Regions from separate parts of the Chromobacterium sp. LK11 genome, predicted to be linked through region 2. Evidence: riboswitches for the same ligand, from Rfam matches in the RefSeq annotation. Region 2 holds a riboswitch; the other holds the start of a gene.
What was found. A riboswitch is a leader RNA that binds a small molecule or an ion and turns the genes downstream of it on or off. The one in region 2 is predicted to bind glycine.

Region 1 (8,142 bases), on a different contig from region 2:
TTGCGCACAAAGGGCATCTTGACCACGCGCACCTCGGTCAGGGTGCCGCGCAGGTCCACCAGCGCCTTGTCGCCGGTGCCCGCCGGCACGCGCGCGATCGCGATGGAGTGCTTGAGGGTGGGCGAGAAGGTGCCGCTGGTGATCACGCCTTCGCCTACGCCGTCCACCACCACCTTCAGGCCTTCGCGCAGCACGCCGCGCCCTTCCAGCACCAAGCCCACCTGCTTGCTCTTCACGCCGGCGGCTTTCTGCGCCTCCAGCGCCTTGCGGCCGATGAAGTCGCGCTCGGCCGGCTCCCAGGCTATGGTCCAGCCCATGCCGGCTTCCAGCGGAGACACGGTTTCGTCCATGTCGTGGCCGTAAAGATTCATGCCGGCCTCCAGGCGCAGGGTGTCGCGCGCGCCCAAACCGATGGGGGCGACGCCGGCGGCCTGCAATTGCTGGAAGAAGGCCGCGGCCTCAAGGCCGGGCAGCATCACTTCCAGGCCGTCCTCGCCGGTGTAGCCGGTGCGGGCGTAGAACCAGTCGCCGACGGGCTGGCCCTGGAACGGCTTCAAGGCCTGGATGACGGAGGCGAGCTCGGGCTTGACCGCACAGACCTTGGCGATGGCTTGCGGGCCTTGCACCGCCAGGATGGACAGATCGCGGCGCACTTTGATGTCCACGTCGAAGTCCGCCTTGCGCCCTTCCATCCAGGCCAGGTCTTTGTCGGTGGTGCCGGCGTTGACCACCATGCGGTAGCCGTAGGAAGTCAGGTAGACGATCAGATCGTCCACCACGGTGCCGTCGGGGGTGAGCATGCCGGAATACAGCGCCTTGCCTTCGAAGCCTAGCTTGGCCACGTCGTTGGCGATCAGGCGCTGCAGCCAGACCTTGGCGTCCGGGCCGCTGATGTCCAGCACCGTCATGTGGGAAACGTCGAACATGCCGGCGTCGCTGCGCACGATTTCATGTTCCTTGAGCTGGGAGCCGTAGTGAATGGGCATTTCCCAGCCGGCGAAATCGACCATCTTGGCGCCGGCGGCGATGTGGGAGTCAAACAGGGGGGTGCGTTTCGGGGCCGTCATCGGTGCGTCCTTAGCAAAAGCGTGTAGTGTTGCTCTATTCCCTACACCCCTCTGTCCCTGCACCTGAGATTTTCCGGCCTTGCGGCCGTTAGCCCCTTCGGTGGGCATCCGCGGATGCCGCTCTCCAGATTCGGCGAACTGGCTGCGGCCAGTCCGATGATGCAGTCCTTTTGCCTGAGCGATTGCGGGTGCGCTTGCGCCTTCGGCGGTGGCGCGGGCGGCCACTCTCTCCTGCATGACGAGCCAGATTATGGTTGCTGGGCCGGGGCTTGGCAAGCCGTGTTTATCTTCAACTTAAACAAAGACTTGAAATATTCGAAACCGCAAAACATTGAACTGACATTGCTTCGTTTCAGAGCGATTACGAACATATTTTGCTTCTTTATCGATCATCCCATCGACAAACTCCCCGTCCGGCCGGCGCTGATCGTAAGATGACATCCGTCTTGACCAAGCACGATCTCTATCCGATATGGAAAGGAAGCCGCGATGCGAAAACTGATCAACGATCCGCGCCATGTGGCGCGGGAGATGCTGGAAGGTCTGGCCGACACCCTGCCCGGCCTGGCGCTGCTGGAAGAGGAAAACGTCTTGCTGCGGGCGGACCTGCCGGCCGGCGGCCTGCGCGACAAGGTGGCGCTGATCTCCGGCGGCGGCAGCGGCCACGAGCCGGCCCACGCCGGCTATATCGGCCACGGCATGCTGGACGCCGCCGCGGTGGGCGATGTGTTCACCTCGCCCAGCGTAGACACCGTGCTGGCGGCGATCCGCGCCGTCGCCGGCCCCCGGGGCGTGTTGCTGATCATCAAGAATTACACCGGCGACCGGCTGAATTTCGGCCTGGCGGCGGAGCTGGCCCGCGCCGAGGGCATCGCCGTCGACAGCGTGGTGGTGGCCGACGACGTGGCGCTGCGCGACACCGTGGAGCCGGCGCGCCGCCGCGGCATCGCCGGCACGGTGCTGGTGCACAAGATCGCCGGCGCGGCGGCCGCCGCCGGCGCCGGCCTCGCCGAAGTCGCAGCCGCCGCGCGACGGGCGGCGGAACAGGTGGCCACCATGGGCGTAGCGCTGGGCGCCTGCACGGTGCCGGCCACAGGCCGCCCCGGCTTTCAACTGGACGAGGACGAAATCGAGCTGGGCCTGGGCATCCACGGCGAAGCCGGCGTGCGCCGCGCGCCGCGCCAATCCGCCGACGCCTTGTGCGCGACGCTGCTAGACGCCATTGTCCAGGATAGGGATTGGCGGCCCGGCCAGCGGGTGGCGATGCTGGTCAACGGCCTGGGCGGCACCCCGCCGATGGAGCTGGCCATCGTGGCGCGCAGCGCGCTGGCCTCGGCGCGGCAGCGCGGCTTGCGAGTGGAACGGCTGTGGAGCGGCAATTTCATGACCGCGCTGGAAATGCCCGGCTGCTCGCTGTCGCTGCTGGCGCTGGACGAGCAGCGCCTCAGCTGGCTGGATCAAGCCACCCAGGCTCCGGCCTGGCCCGGCTCCGGCCGCCTGCCGGCGCAACGCCAGCTGCGGCCGGCGCCGCCGCGCGCCGAAACGGCCCCCTCCTCCGCCAAGGCCGACCCCAGGCTGCGCGCCGCGGCTTGGGCCGCGGCCGACGCGCTGGACGCCGCCGAAGCCCTGCTGACCGAGCTCGACGGCGCCGCCGGCGACGGCGATCTGGGCGTCAGCATGCAGCGCGGCGCGGCGGCGATCCGGGCCTTGCCGGACAGCGCCTGGAGCGAGCCCGCCACGGCGCTGCGCGCGGTCGGCCAGGCCTTGCGCCAGGCCATTGCCGGCAGCTCCGGCCCGTTCTACTCCACCGCCTTGCTGCGCGCGGCTCGGCGCTTGGACGCGGCGAGCGCTCCCGGCCCGCGCGACTGGGCCGCCGCCTTCCAGGACGGCGTCGCCGCCATCGCGGAACTGGGCGGCGCTCAGCTGGGCGACCGCACCATGCTGGACGCCTTGTCCCCGGCCGCCGACGCCTTCGCCTCTGCGCTGGACGCCGGCCAGGACCCCGCCTCGGCCTGGCGCTCGGCGCTGGAGGCGGCCGAGCGCGGTTGCGCCGCCACCGCCGCCATGCGCCCGCGCCTGGGCCGGGCCAGCTATCTGGGCGAGCGGGCGCTGGGCGTGCCCGACGCGGGCGCCAGCGCCGCGCTGGTCTGGCTGAAGGCGCTGGCAGGCTAAGGCTTGACGATGGGCCGCCGCGCCGGCGCGGCGGCCATCTCGATCAGGCCGGCTCGGCCTCCATCGACGGATAGATCCAGTCCACGCCCAGCGCCTGGCCCCACAGGCAGTCGCCCAGATCGTAATGCCACCATTCCTCGGCGTAATTGCTGAAACCGGCCTGCTTCATCAGATTGAACAAGACGCGGCGATTGTGGCGCGCCGTCAGCCAGCGTTCGGACGAAAAGCCCTGCGCCGGATCGTGCGGCGCCTCGAAGAAGTCGGTGCGCGACGCCGGCTCCGCCGCGTCGAAGCCGGTGCCGAAATCGCAGATCTCGCCGCTGTCCCGCCGGCAGATGGCCAGATCGATCGCGCCGCCGGAGTTGTGCGGCAACACCGCGAAGCGGGCGGTGTCGTCCGGGTGGGCGGCGAACAAGCGCGCCTGCCGCTCCACCGCCGCCGCGTCCCAGTCCGGATGCGCGGCGCGCACATCATCCAACACCATCTGAAACAGATCGGCCTGGGTCTCGCGGCTGCGGTAGGCGTCGAACAGCAACAGGCCGTACTCCGGCGCCAGCCGCGCCGCCGCCTCGCGCAAGCGGCGCGCGACGAAGGCCCGCGCCGACATCCCTGCGGCGCAGCCTTTGCGGCCGGCGCGGTAATAGCTGTTTTCCGGAAACAAACCGTCCGCGCGCTCCAGCGCGCAAGGCTGGCTTTCCGCCCGCATCCGCTCCAGCGTCCGCGCGTCCGGCGTCGGATAAGCGAAATCGATGGCGACAAGCAGGCTATCGGCGGCGGCAATCCTCATGACAACTCCCAGTCTGAAACCAAAGCGCCCTAGTAGGCCACCAGCCGGCGGCATAGGCAAGCCCATTTCGCCATGACGACAGCCTTGCGCCCAAAGAAAACGCGGCCTGAGCCGCGTGTTGGATTCCGGATCGCCGCAGGTTCACGAGGGATCGGCGTAACGCTCCTTCACCTGCCAGACATAGACCGGCAGACCCAGCAGCAGCAAAATCATGCCCCACATCACGATGTCGGCGCCGGACCCGTACAAGGCCCACACCGAATAGGCGAAGCCCACGCCGGCGAAGCACAAGGGCGCCAGGTAGTCCTTGCGCTGGAACTGCTGGGGCCGCATCAACATGATGGCCAGCAGCGCCATCGAACAAAAGGCGTAAGGCAGCAAGGTGGTGGCGGTGGCCAGCAGAATGATGAACTCGAAAATCTTGACGCCGCCGTCGCCGCCGGCGTACTTCATCGCCATCAGCACCGTCACCAGCCCGCTGGACAGCAGCAGGCCGAAAATGGGCACGCCTTCGCGGTTCATCTGGGCGAAGCGACGCGGGAACAAGCCGTCGTGCGCGGCGGCGGCCGGCACGTGCGCCTGCATCAGGCTCCAGCCGTTGAGCGCGCCGAAGCAGGAAACGATGGCGCCGAAGCCCACCAGGTAATAGCCCCAATCGCCCCACATCAGCCTGGCGGCGTCGGCGAACGGCGCCTGGGAGGCGGCCAGCAGCGCCGGCGGCATCAAGCCCATCAAGGCCACCGTGGACAGAATGTAGAGCACGGTGGCGATCAGGGTGCCCAGCACCGTGGCGCGCGGAATGGTTTTTTCCGGCGCGATCACGTCGCCGGCCGGCACCGACGCCGACTCCAGACCCAGGAAGGCCCACAAGGTCAGCGCCATGGTGGCGGACACCGAGCTGAGCAGGGGCTTGTCGTGGGGATTGAACACGATATTGTCCGGCTGCAGGTGGAAAAAGCCGAAGAAAGTGACGGCGGCCAGCGGCAGCAGCTTCAGCAAGGTGGTCGTCACCGCCACCAGGCCGGAGCTGCGCGCGCCGCGGCTGTTGATCCAGGTGACGATCCAGATCAGGCTGATGGCGAACACGCCGGCCAGCAGATTATTGTGCCCCAGCGCCGGAACGAAGACCTGCATATAACTGGTGGCGGCCACCGCCAGCGCCGCGTTGCCGGCCCACAGCGCGATCCAGTAGCCCCAGGCGATCCAGAAACCGGCAAAGCCGCCGAAAGCCTCATGGATGTAAGCGTACGGGCCGCCCTCCTTGGGCAGGATGGACGCCAGCCGCGCGAACACCAAGGCCAGGCAGATCGCGCCGGCGGCGGTGAGCAGCCAGCCTATCATCGACACGCCGCCGAACGGCGCCAGCGACGCCGGCAGCAGGAACACGCCGGAACCGATCATATTGCCCACCACCAGGGCGGTGCACATCCATACGCCCAGCGCCCGGGTCTTGGGCTTGCTGTCTAAATTGGTATTGCTCAAGGCTTGGTCTCCATCGGCCCTGCCGATTGACGAGCGCGCCGCGCGCGCGTGTTTCTACGATCATGCGATGGCGCCGGCGGAACGGGCTTGGCCGATTCCGTTCGCATTCAGACTGATGCGGCTGAAAAAGCGCCCATGATAGAGGGCGACGCTCGCAAGCCGGGCATGCTTTCTTCAGACCGCTTGACCGGAGTCAACTGAAGCGGGACTTTGCGCCAGTGCGCGCGCATGAAAAAAAGGCGGCATTAGAACACAAATTCGACATAAAAACATGTCGCATTTTCCGCATGTCAACGGGAAGGCGATGGCGGCCCGTTTGCCGCGGCCGATGATGCGCAACAAGCGCGTGCGCAGATGCCAATATAGGCCAGCCGGGATGGAAAAAAAGACGTCAAACGCATAATTTTGGCATAAAACAGCGCAATTCAGCCGACGACCACCGGTCCGGCCGGCACCCGCGCCAGCGACCAGTGCGCGCGCGCCCACTGCCACAACTCGGCCAGGCCGCCGCACTCCTCCGGCGGCGCGTGTCCCAAGCGGCCCAAGGCCAGGCGCAGCGCCGCGGCGGCGTCCTCCGCCGCCACCGCCGGCGCCAGCGTCTGCTTGGACAGCTTCTCCCCCGCGGCGTTGACCAGCACCGGCAGATGGCAATAAGCGGGCGCGGCCACGCCCAGCGCCCGCTGCACCGCGAGCTGGCGCGGCGTGGACACCAGCAGGTCGGCGCCGCGCACCACATCGTTCACCCCTTGCTCGGCGTCGTCCACCACCACCGCCAATTGATACGCCCAATAACCGTCAGCGCGCAGCAAGACGAAGTCGCCGATGTCCGTCGCCAGATTCTGCCGGTACGGTCCCTGCAGGCGGTCCTCCACCACGGTGTCGCCGGGCGCCACCCGCAGCCGCCAGGCGCGGCCGCCCTCTTCCGGACGCCGCTGCCGGCAATGGCCGGAATACACGTAGCCGTCCAGGCCGCGCAGCGAGGTTTCGGCGATCTCCTTGCGCGTGCAATTGCACGGATAAGCGTGGCCGGCGGCGATCAGCCGCTCCAGCGCGTGCCGGTACAAGTCGTGGCGGCGGCTTTGGTACGCCACTTCGCCGTCCCATTCGAAGCCGTAGGCTTCCAGCGTGCGCAGGATGGCGTCGGCGGCGCCGGCCACCTCGCGCGGCGGGTCCAGGTCCTCCATCCGCAGCAGCCACTCGCCGCCGCGCGCGCGCGCCTCCAGATAACTGCCGACGGCGGTGCATAGGGAGCCGGCGTGCAACAGGCCGGTGGGGCTGGGGGCGAAGCGCCCGCGATAGGGAGAAGCGTTCATGAGGGATAGGAAATTTACGGCGGCGATGCGTTGTGAAGGGAATTTCTGGCTAATAATATTGACTGATACGCTCAAATCCTCGCCCCGCCGCCGCGCCAAACGGCGCCGCCGACTTTCGACGACCAAGGAGCCGAACATGGCCTACGTTGTAACCGATGCCTGCATCAAATGCAAATACACCGATTGCGTCGATGTCTGCCCGGTGGACTGCTTTCACGAAGGCCCCAATTTCCTGGCGATCGACCCCGAGGAGTGCATAGACTGCACGCTGTGCGTGGCAGAATGCCCGGTGAACGCGATCTACGCGGAAGACGACGTGCCGTCCGGACAAGAAGGCTTCGTCGCGCTCAACGCCGAGCTGTCCCGGCTCTGGCCCACCATCACCGAGAAGAAGGATCCGCTGCCGGATCACGCGGACTGGGCGGAGGTCGAAGGCAAGCTGCAGCACCTGGAGCGCTGAGAACCCGCTCACAATCTGCCGCGCGTCGTGAGCCGTCAGATAAACAGCTCGATATCCCCGGACTTGCCGGCCCCCTCCGGCCGCATCACCTGCTCGCGATAGCGGTTTTCCTCGCTGATCAGGCTGCGGCTGCGCTTAAGCTTCTTGACCAGCACCTTGCCGCTGTCGGTGAAGAAATACACTTTGCGCGCGCAGTCGCCCAGCAGGTCTTCGGCCAGGATGGGGATCCTCTCCGCGTCCAGATAGCCGTGGATGAAGCGGCGATTGCGCTCGCCGACGTTCATCACCGACATGCCCTCCAGCACATTGCCGCCGCCGAACACCTTGGCCTCCATCCGGTGGCGCATCGCGCCCAGCTTTTGCATCTCGGTGATCATCAACTCCATCGCATGCACGCCGAAACGCGCGGCGGACGCGCCCTCGCCCACCTCGATGCTGCCCTCGGGCAGCAGGAAATGGTTCATCCCGGCCACATTGGCCGCCCGGTCCAGCATGCACACCGCCACGCAGGAACCCAGCAGCGTCACCAAGAGCTGAGGCTGGCTGGTGACGTAGAAGCCGCCGGGAAACACTTTCACCGCCGGGCTTTGAAAATGCTTGTCGAAATAGGAATGGCTGCTGAAATGCACCGCGCCGTTCTTCATAACATCGCCTTTTCCGCCTTGCCGTACAGGCAGGCCATGATTTTGGAGGACAGCGCTTCCAGCGGCCACTCCTGTTGCACCCCGCCGGCCTTCATCGCCTCGCGCGGCATGCCGTACACCACGCAACTGGCTTCGTTCTGGCCGAAAGTGACCGCGCCGGCGTCGCGCATCTTGCGCAGGCCGTCCGCCCCGTCCCGCCCCATTCCGGTCAGGATCA
Region 2 (8,142 bases):
GCCCGCCGCCGAATACGTGCGCGCCCATCGCCAGCCGGTGAGCGCGGACAACCCGCTGTGGAAGCTGCAAGAACAATGGTCCGGCTGGATCGCCCAAAGCCTGGACCGCTGCCGCGATCTGCGCGACGCCGCCACCGAACACTGCTTCAAGGCCGTCTACGAATCCCCGTGGCTGGCCTCCGTTGTGGGCGTCCAGCCCGCGCGCGAGGCGCGCGCCGCCCGCAGCGACAGCTGGGACAAGCAGGAAAGGCTGCAACTCAAGCGCCAAGTGCTGGACCCCGCCTATGAAAGCGGCACCCTGGCCGACGGCTTCGTGCGTCTGCTCACCTATGTGGCGATTGGCCGCGGCATCATAGACGAGCGCCCGTTCAACGCCATCCGCCGCATCATGCACGACATCCGCCACGAACATCCGATGACCCTGATGCAGCTGAAGGAAGTCGCCCGCAAACAGGTCTTCCTGGTGCGGCTGGACGAGGCGCGCGCGCTGGCCGGCCTGCCCAAGCTGCTACCGGAAGAACACCGCCGCCGCCAGGCCTGGCAGCTGGCGCACGAGCTGCTGGCGCTGAGCGGCAATATCGCGCCGGAACAGCAGCAGCGGCTGGACCAAGTGGCCCACGCGCTGCAACTGGACACCCGCGCGCCGGCGGCCCCGGCCATCCTGCCGCCCGCCGAGCCGGCAATAGCGACAGCCGCAGCCGCTCCTGCCGCGGTCCCCGCCGCCCAGGCCAGCGCGCCGGCCAAGAAAGCGGCGACCCCGCGCAAACCGGCCGCCAAAGCCCCGGCCAAGACCACCGCCGGCAAGCCCAGCGCCGCCGCCAAACCCTCGCCGGCCGCCAAACCAGCCAGCGGCAAACCGGCGGCGGCCAAACCGGCCCCAAGCAAGCCCGCGGCGGCCAAAACCGCCAAAGCGGCCGCACCCAAAGCCAGCGTGGCCAAGGCCCCCGCAGCCAAAACCCCGGCCACGGGCAAACCCGCCGCCGGCAACGGCGCGACCAAGCCCAAAACGCCTAGCAACTAAGCATCAAGCAGCGCAAAAACGCCCGGACAGCCAAACCGCCGTCCGGGCGTTTTTGTGTCGATATCGCACTGCAACATTTTTGCCTCGCCCCATGTATACAGTCGTTGACTGAACAATACAGCAAACGCTAATATCCTTGCCTGCTGCGGGAGAGAGGGGCATGCGCCCCCGCCGAAGACGCAAACTCCCATAATCGCTCAGGCAACAGTACCGCAGCCCATGGATACCAGCCGATTGGAGAGAGGCCCTAAGCGCTCGTTCATCATCTGCTACGCTTCAGCAACAGCGCGTCAGATTATGCGACCGGCCCTTAGCCGCCCACCGAAGGGGCAAGTGACATCCGGCAAGGCCCGCACACCGGCCGCGCCCGTCATCTAACTCTCAGGTAAAAGGACAAGGGGAGAGGCAATGCCGGCAGCGTCGCGCCCATGCGCGGCCCGTCGGCCATGCTCAAGGAATGCCCATGTTCGAAACTCTCGCCCAGGCTGCGCGCCACCTGGCATGGCCCGCCCATTGCCAACCCATTTTCCCACCCGGCTTCGCCGCTCATCTCGGCGCCAGCCTGTTTGACCACTGCAACTACATGCTTACCCTGATCTATCTGATCGCCATCACCGCGGAAGCGATGACCGGCGCGCTCGCGGCCGGCCGCCGCAATATGGACATCTTCGGCGTTACCGTCATCGCCTTCCTCACCGCCCTGGGCGGCGGCACCGTGCGCGACATCGTGCTGGGCCGCTACCCGATAGGCTGGACCCAGCACCCGGAATACGTCGGCCTCGTCATCGCCGGCGGCCTGGCCGCCGTGTTCGTGGCCCGCTACATGAAACGCCTCAGCCGCGTCTTCCTGGTGCTGGACGCGCTGGGCCTGATCGCCTTCACCATCATAGGCTGCGGCGTGGCCCAGTCCATGGACTACCACCCAGTGGTGGTGGTGATGGCCGGCATGATCACCGGCATCGCCGGCGGCATCCTGCGCGACGTGCTGTGCAACCGCGTGCCGGTGGTGTTCCGCCAGGAGCTGTACGCCAGCGTCTCCTTCGCCGTGGCCCTGCTCTACCTGGGCCTGATCAAACTGGGCGTGCCGCATGACCTCAACGTGCTGGCCAGCTTCGCCGTCGGCCTCACCATCCGCCTGGCCGCCATCTGGCGCGAATGGCGGCTGCCGGTGTTCATGTATCGGCACGATCTGCATTAAGCGCGGCTAAGAACCCGTTTACGATCTGCTGCGCGTCGGCAGGATGGATAGAAAAGGGCGTTGAAAACTGCTTCGAAATGCTCATGTACCACTTGTACATTCCGCTTTCTCAGCGGTTTTCGCCTTGTCTCGCCTTAGCTCGCGAGATCGTAAACACGTTCTAAGACCCGCTAACAACACCCCTGATCCTGCGTTGCGCCTCCTGGTCGTACTACGGGTACTGCCTGCGTCGGCGCGCCTTGGCTCAGGCACGCTGCGCGGTTTTGTGAGCGGCTCTAAACCGGCAGGCCCCGCCTGCCGGAACTTTCCGGCCCGGCGGCGGCCTACCCGAACCCGCCCCCGCCGAAAGCACCCCGCATGTTGAGCCTTGCCCCGCAAAACCATCGTTTGCAAAGCGCCACCGCCTGGGCGCACAGCCGCCCGGACGTGGACGCGCTGATCCTCTCCGGCTCCTTTGCCCGCGACGACGGCAGCGTCGACATCCATTCCGATCTGGATTTGGAAATCATCAGCCCGGACCCGGCTGCGCTGGCCGCGGACGACGGCTGGCTGCGCGACATCGGCCCCCTGCTCACCGTGCTGCGCCTGGGCGAAGGCCAGGCCTGGCCCACCCGCCTGTCCATCTACGCCGACGGCGTCAAAATCGACTTCACCCTGGCCGGCCCCGCCCGGCTGCAAGCCATGCGCGAGCTTGGGCTGGACCCGCTGTACCAGCGCGGCTACCGCGTGCTGCTGGACAAAACCGGCGTGACCCAAGGCCTGCCCGCGCCGCAAGGCCGCCCCGCCGCACCGGCGCTGCCCAACGCTGAGCGGTTCCGCGAGCGAGTGGAGGAATTCTGGTTCGAGGCCTTTCACATCCCCAAATACCTGGTGCGCGGCGAGCTGTTTGTCGTCAAACACCGCGACTGGACCATGAAGGAACTGCTGCTGGAAATGCTGGAATGGCACGCCTACAGCCGCCCCGGCGCGGCGGCGGACTGCTGGCATATCGGCGCCCGGCTGCAACACTGGGCCGAGCCGGAACACTGGCAGGCGCTGCATCAGGTGTTTGGCCGCTTCGACGCCGCCGACGCCGAACGCGCCTTCCACGCCACCCTGCGGCTATACAGCCAAGCGGCGCGCGAAGTGGCCGCCCGCGCCGGCTTCGACTACCCGGAGGCGGTGGAGGCCGGCATTCGTGATTTGATCCGCTCCTCGTCCTAAACCAACGGTGGCGCGGCGGCCCCACACGTCGCGCCAGGCGGGGATGGTCCTTGGGCTTGACCTTTGGACATGGTTAGATAGAATTCCCTATCTTTTAGGCGTTCGCTTCCGTTCGCCTATCTTCCCAGCCACGCGCCTCCTCTCAACGGAAGCACGCCAGCCAAGCCATACCTCAAACCGCCACGCCCCGTGGCCAGAGACTTTGTCAGGAACAAGATGCGTATCCACGCCCTTCTGCTGCCGCTAGCGCTTTACAGTGCGGCTACCAGCGCAGATTCACTCTCCCCCTCCCACCCGGCGTTTACCCAAATCAACAAGGCCATGACGGATAGTTTTCGCATGCAGCAACAACTGATGCGAATGCCACCCCCGCCCGAAATGTTCAAGAGAGAGAAGCAGGAAGCGCCGCCGCTTCAGGACGGGGCGGAGGCAGTTGATCGCCGGCAGGCTGAATCTGCGAGTACGCCGCAACCGCAGCCAGGCCCTGATCAGCAGGCCGATAGCGATTAAAACCAGAGCGGGCTTAGCCCTGTCCCACTTGGCCGCCTCGACGCCGGCACAGGGCTAAAGCTGCTACAAACGGGCTGTTACAGCGGAGTGATCTCGCTGACCTCATGCTGAAACACATAAGGATCGGACAACAGTCCAAACTGCTCATCATCCGGATAAATGACAGCGATATGATAGTTGTCGCCGGCAAACGCCTTGACCGCCGCCAGGTCCTCCCAGTAAGTGGCCAAAAAGAAATGCATCCACTCCCCCTGCACTTCCTGACGGACAAACGCGCCTAAATTGCCCTTGATGCTTCTGGAGTGCTGGATGCCGGTTTGCTCCAAATGCGCGGCAAACCCCGCCTCATGCCACCGCGGCACACAGCCATGCCATGTTCTGACAATCATGTTCACGCTCCGTCTGAAATAGAACGATCGATTCTAGTCCGCCATAGCCGGCAACCCCAGCCGGCGTGTTCCGCTCCACATGCCGGCTGAAGCACAACCACCGCGCCTTGACCCTGCCCGCATAGTCGGCAACAATCCCCGCGTGCCGCAAAACACGGCACCGAGATTGGCATCTCGCAGCACGTCAACAGCAGGCATGTACGTTCACGTACATGCTTGTGCTTTGCCATGACCTGACGGCAGGTGCATGGTGGGAGAGCGCTATGCGCTCGCCGTTGACGTGTCGGTAATGCCAATCCCATCACGCGCCTGCCAAATCCTCTCTCGGATAGGCAGCTTGTTAATCTTGTTTCACCGCAGGAGTAACGACATGCCGCAATCCCCCTTCCCGCGCCGACGGCGCTACCGCACCCCTGGCCTCGAAACCCAGGAAATCCTGCTCCCCTTCGTCAGCCGCCTGCCCGGACGCACCTACCCGCACTACTGGCAAATGCCGCCGGCACCGCCCACCCCCGCCGAAGCCCACGCCTACGGCCGGGAATGCGCCGCCCACCTGCTGCAATGGTTCAAGGACAACCCGGCCTACGTGGGCCAGGGCCTGATCAGCCGCATCGCTCGCGACATTGACTTCAGCCTTACCGAGCAGCGCGGCTACTGGCTAGGCTTCTTCAACCATCTGGAGCTGCTGATCTCGCTCAGCGCGCGACGGATGAATGTCTACGCCTACACCGACCATCAACACCAGATGATGGACGCGCAGGTGGAGCGCTCCTTGCTGGAGCGACGGGTGTTGAAGAAGAGTAAGTAAAGGGAGACCCCCGGCGAGAGCCGGGGGTTTGGTGTTATGGGGTGGTTTGTCGGCCGAAGTAGACTGTCGATCTTCTCCTGTAGAATGGCTGCTATCGCCTCTGAAGAGACATTCATCGTTTCAGTGATCCTGCGGCATGTTTTTTCCGAGGAAGCTACCGTTCAACGTAGAGGCTAACCGAGAACTCATCGGCCAAAGCAGACATAAACGTTAGGACCATCCTGAGTGGGTGACCCAAAGTGGCACTCACCTGCCATTGCCCCCTGCAAAGCTACATGGTTTACGTACTCAATAGGGGGCAAATGGATCGGAAGGTGGTGTATCACGCCAGAGAGCGAAGTTATCTAAGGCAGGCACCTCTTCGACGTTCAATATTGCATTGCTTATGCCGATGTAACAGGCTTGGCGATCTGAAGCTACGTTCGGAAACGTCGACTCAAATACTGACGAAAAATCCCACGTTCCTCTTTCGAACCCCATGCTGAGTAAGCTTTTGAGGCGCCCTACACCATCACCTGGCTCATGCGCGGTCAGTTCCGAGTGCAAGCAACCATAAAGCAGTGCTTCGGCCAGAGCTTGAGTTGGGGAAGTAGGGAATGAGCTTGAGAGTTCGATAACACGACGAACCAACGATGGTACTTTCTTAACTGCATCAGCATCGCTTTTGGCTAAAAACAACGCGCACAAATTGCTGGTAGCAATCACGTCGTTCGGGTCGAGCTCCAGCGCCTTCAGGTACATTTCCTCGGCCTTGTCGTGATCCTTGCGCTTATTGGCCAGGAAGTTCGCGTAATTGCCGGTAGCGATCGCGTCGTTCGGGTCGAGCTCCAGCGCCTTCAGGTACATCACCTCGGCCTTGTCGTAATCCTTACGCTGATCGGTAAGGAAATTCGCGTAATTGCCGGTAGCGATCGCGTCGTTCGGGTCGAGCTCCAGCGCCTTCAGGTACATCGCCTCGGCCTTGTCGTAATCCTTACGCTGATCGGCCAGGAACGCCGCGTAATTGTCGGTAAAGATCGCGTCGTTCGGGGCGAGCTCCAGTACCTTCAGGTACATCGCCTCGGCCTTGTCGTAATCCTTGCGCTGATTAGCCAGGAAGTTCGCGTAATTGCCGGTAGCGATCGCGTCGTTCGGGTTGAGTTCCAGCGCCTTCAGGTACATCGCCTCGGCCTTGTCGTAATCCTTGCGCTTATTGGCCAGGAAATTCGCGTAATCGCCAGTAGCCATCTCGTCGTTCGGGTCGAGCTCCAGCGCCTTCAAGTACATCTCCTCGGCCTTGTCGTAATCCTTACGCTGATCGGTAAGGAAATTCGCGTAATTGCCGGTAGTCCTGTTCGGGTTGAGTTCCAGCGCCTTCAGGTACATCGCCTCGGCCTTGTCGTAGTCCTTGCGCTGATTGGCCAGTAAATTCGCGTAATTGCCGGTAGCAATCGCGTCGTTCGGGTCGAGCTCCAGCGCCTTCAGGTACAGCGCCTCGGCCTTGTCGTAATCCTTGTGCTGATTAGCCAGGAAGTTCGCGTAATTGCCGGTAGCGATCGCGGCGTTCGGGTCGAGCTCCAGCGCCTTCAGGTACATCGCCTCGGCCTTGTCGTAATCCTTGCGCTGATCGGTAAGGAAATTCGCGTAATTGCCGGTAGCGATCGCGTCGTTCGGGTCGAGCTCCAGCACCTTCAGGTACAGCGCCTCGGCCTTGTCGTAATCCTTGCGCTGATCGGCAAGGAACGTCGCGTAATTGCCGAGTAGCTCGGGACTATCGGGTAGGAACTCTAATGCTTGGCGATAAATGGTATCCCGTTTGTCTACATCATTTTCGGCTTGTGCTCGTAGCTCCCAACTCCACCACTTGCTATTATCGTGACTGGCTTCGGAAATCGACTGACGGGCTTTGTCTGTTGTCGGAGAGTGGCGTGATACGTCAGCTTTTGCTAACTGCTTAAGTAGATTTTCGGCTTGGGCTTGGTAGCGCTTTGCCCGTTCTCTTCCAAGGTTTTCAATGTTTTGGGCAATATTTTCGAGGTCGAACCCCTCGAAAAGCTTTTGAGCCAGTTGGACCAAAAATTCATCAAAACCAGCGATAGACACCAGAATCCCATTATGTTTGGCAATGATTTTCAAAATACTTTCTTTAGGTCGGTCTCCTTCGCGGTAACACCAGAACAGGCGACCGGGAATATGACCAGAAGGTAGCGCCTCAAGAAGCCCCATCAGGCTACCATCATTTCCACCGTAGCCGATTACCAGTGGGGTATAGTGTTGGAAGAGTCCCCTCAAGGCTTCTTCCCACCCTTTTTCGAGGACTTCTACACCGTTCTGATCATTTTTGGGATGAAGGTGTAAGTCTCGATGAATTTTTGCTACTAAAGGGCGAGGGAGCTGGGGACGAACAAAACCAGCTAGCGATTCATGGCCAACGATTAAGGGGTGCTGCAGCGCATGAATGGCTAGGGCATCAGCGACCAAATTGTCAAAATTGGTGGTAACGACAACTTTATGCCGGGTTCCGTCGAGGATTTTTGCTAGTACCGAGTAACCAAGACCAGGTTCGGCCTTTTCCATTGCGGCTTCCAGAGCGGCGTAGCCAGATTTCGGGTCCCCAGCAAAGCGAAGTTCGAATATTTTTGAGTAGTGCGTTGCGACATGAGCGAGTTGAAAGTTGTGGATGTTGAGCGCTTTTGCAGCCCAGGCTTCCAATGGCTCACTATTTTGATTCAAACACTTGCGGAGGTAGATTTCCTTAAGCCAAGTTTGAGCTAATGTGCTGCCCGCCGGTATCCCAGAGGTAACCGATGCACCTGCCCCAAGAATAAACGCAAGCGAGCGGTCTTGCATATCAGCATTCAGTTTCTGGATTTCGTCGAGCACACCTTCGGCTGACCATTCTTGTACTACGCTGTTCTTAGATGACATAGTTCTTGTGTTATGAGTTTTTTATGGGACCTGGCACCGAGTATCTAACTGTAGAATATTTAAAATATTCGAAGCCTATGCACGGCTCCACCAGAAGCGGATGACT

Region 1: linked by a shared signal. The riboswitch ahead of gcvT (glycine cleavage system aminomethyltransferase GcvT) and the one ahead of VK98_RS01180 (trimeric intracellular cation channel family protein) in region 2 are both predicted to bind glycine.

What each region holds. Positions count from the first base shown of each region.
Region 1 covers NZ_LDUR01000027.1:78,636-86,777, forward strand. The annotation lists gene gcvT (glycine cleavage system aminomethyltransferase GcvT) at 1-1,067, opposite strand, end outside; glycine riboswitch at 1,109-1,205, opposite strand; glycine riboswitch at 1,220-1,311, opposite strand; gene VK98_RS16040 (dihydroxyacetone kinase family protein) at 1,557-3,239, shown strand; gene VK98_RS16045 (M15 family metallopeptidase) at 3,283-4,026, opposite strand; gene VK98_RS16050 (amino acid permease) at 4,168-5,508, opposite strand; gene gluQRS (tRNA glutamyl-Q(34) synthetase GluQRS) at 5,934-6,821, opposite strand; gene fdxA (ferredoxin FdxA) at 6,958-7,281, shown strand; gene cheD (chemoreceptor glutamine deamidase CheD) at 7,317-7,925, opposite strand; gene VK98_RS16070 (chemotaxis response regulator protein-glutamate methylesterase) at 7,922-8,142, opposite strand, start outside.
Region 2 covers NZ_LDUR01000002.1:70,305-78,446, reverse strand. The annotation lists gene VK98_RS01185 (DUF3141 domain-containing protein) at 1-1,021, shown strand, start outside; glycine riboswitch at 1,158-1,244, shown strand; glycine riboswitch at 1,246-1,428, shown strand; gene VK98_RS01180 (trimeric intracellular cation channel family protein) at 1,485-2,219, shown strand; gene VK98_RS01175 (aminoglycoside 6-adenylyltransferase) at 2,577-3,422, shown strand; gene VK98_RS01170 (hypothetical protein) at 3,639-3,932, shown strand; gene VK98_RS01165 (hypothetical protein) at 4,010-4,321, opposite strand; gene VK98_RS01160 (hypothetical protein) at 4,692-5,129, shown strand; gene VK98_RS22605 (DUF29 family protein) at 5,418-8,036, opposite strand.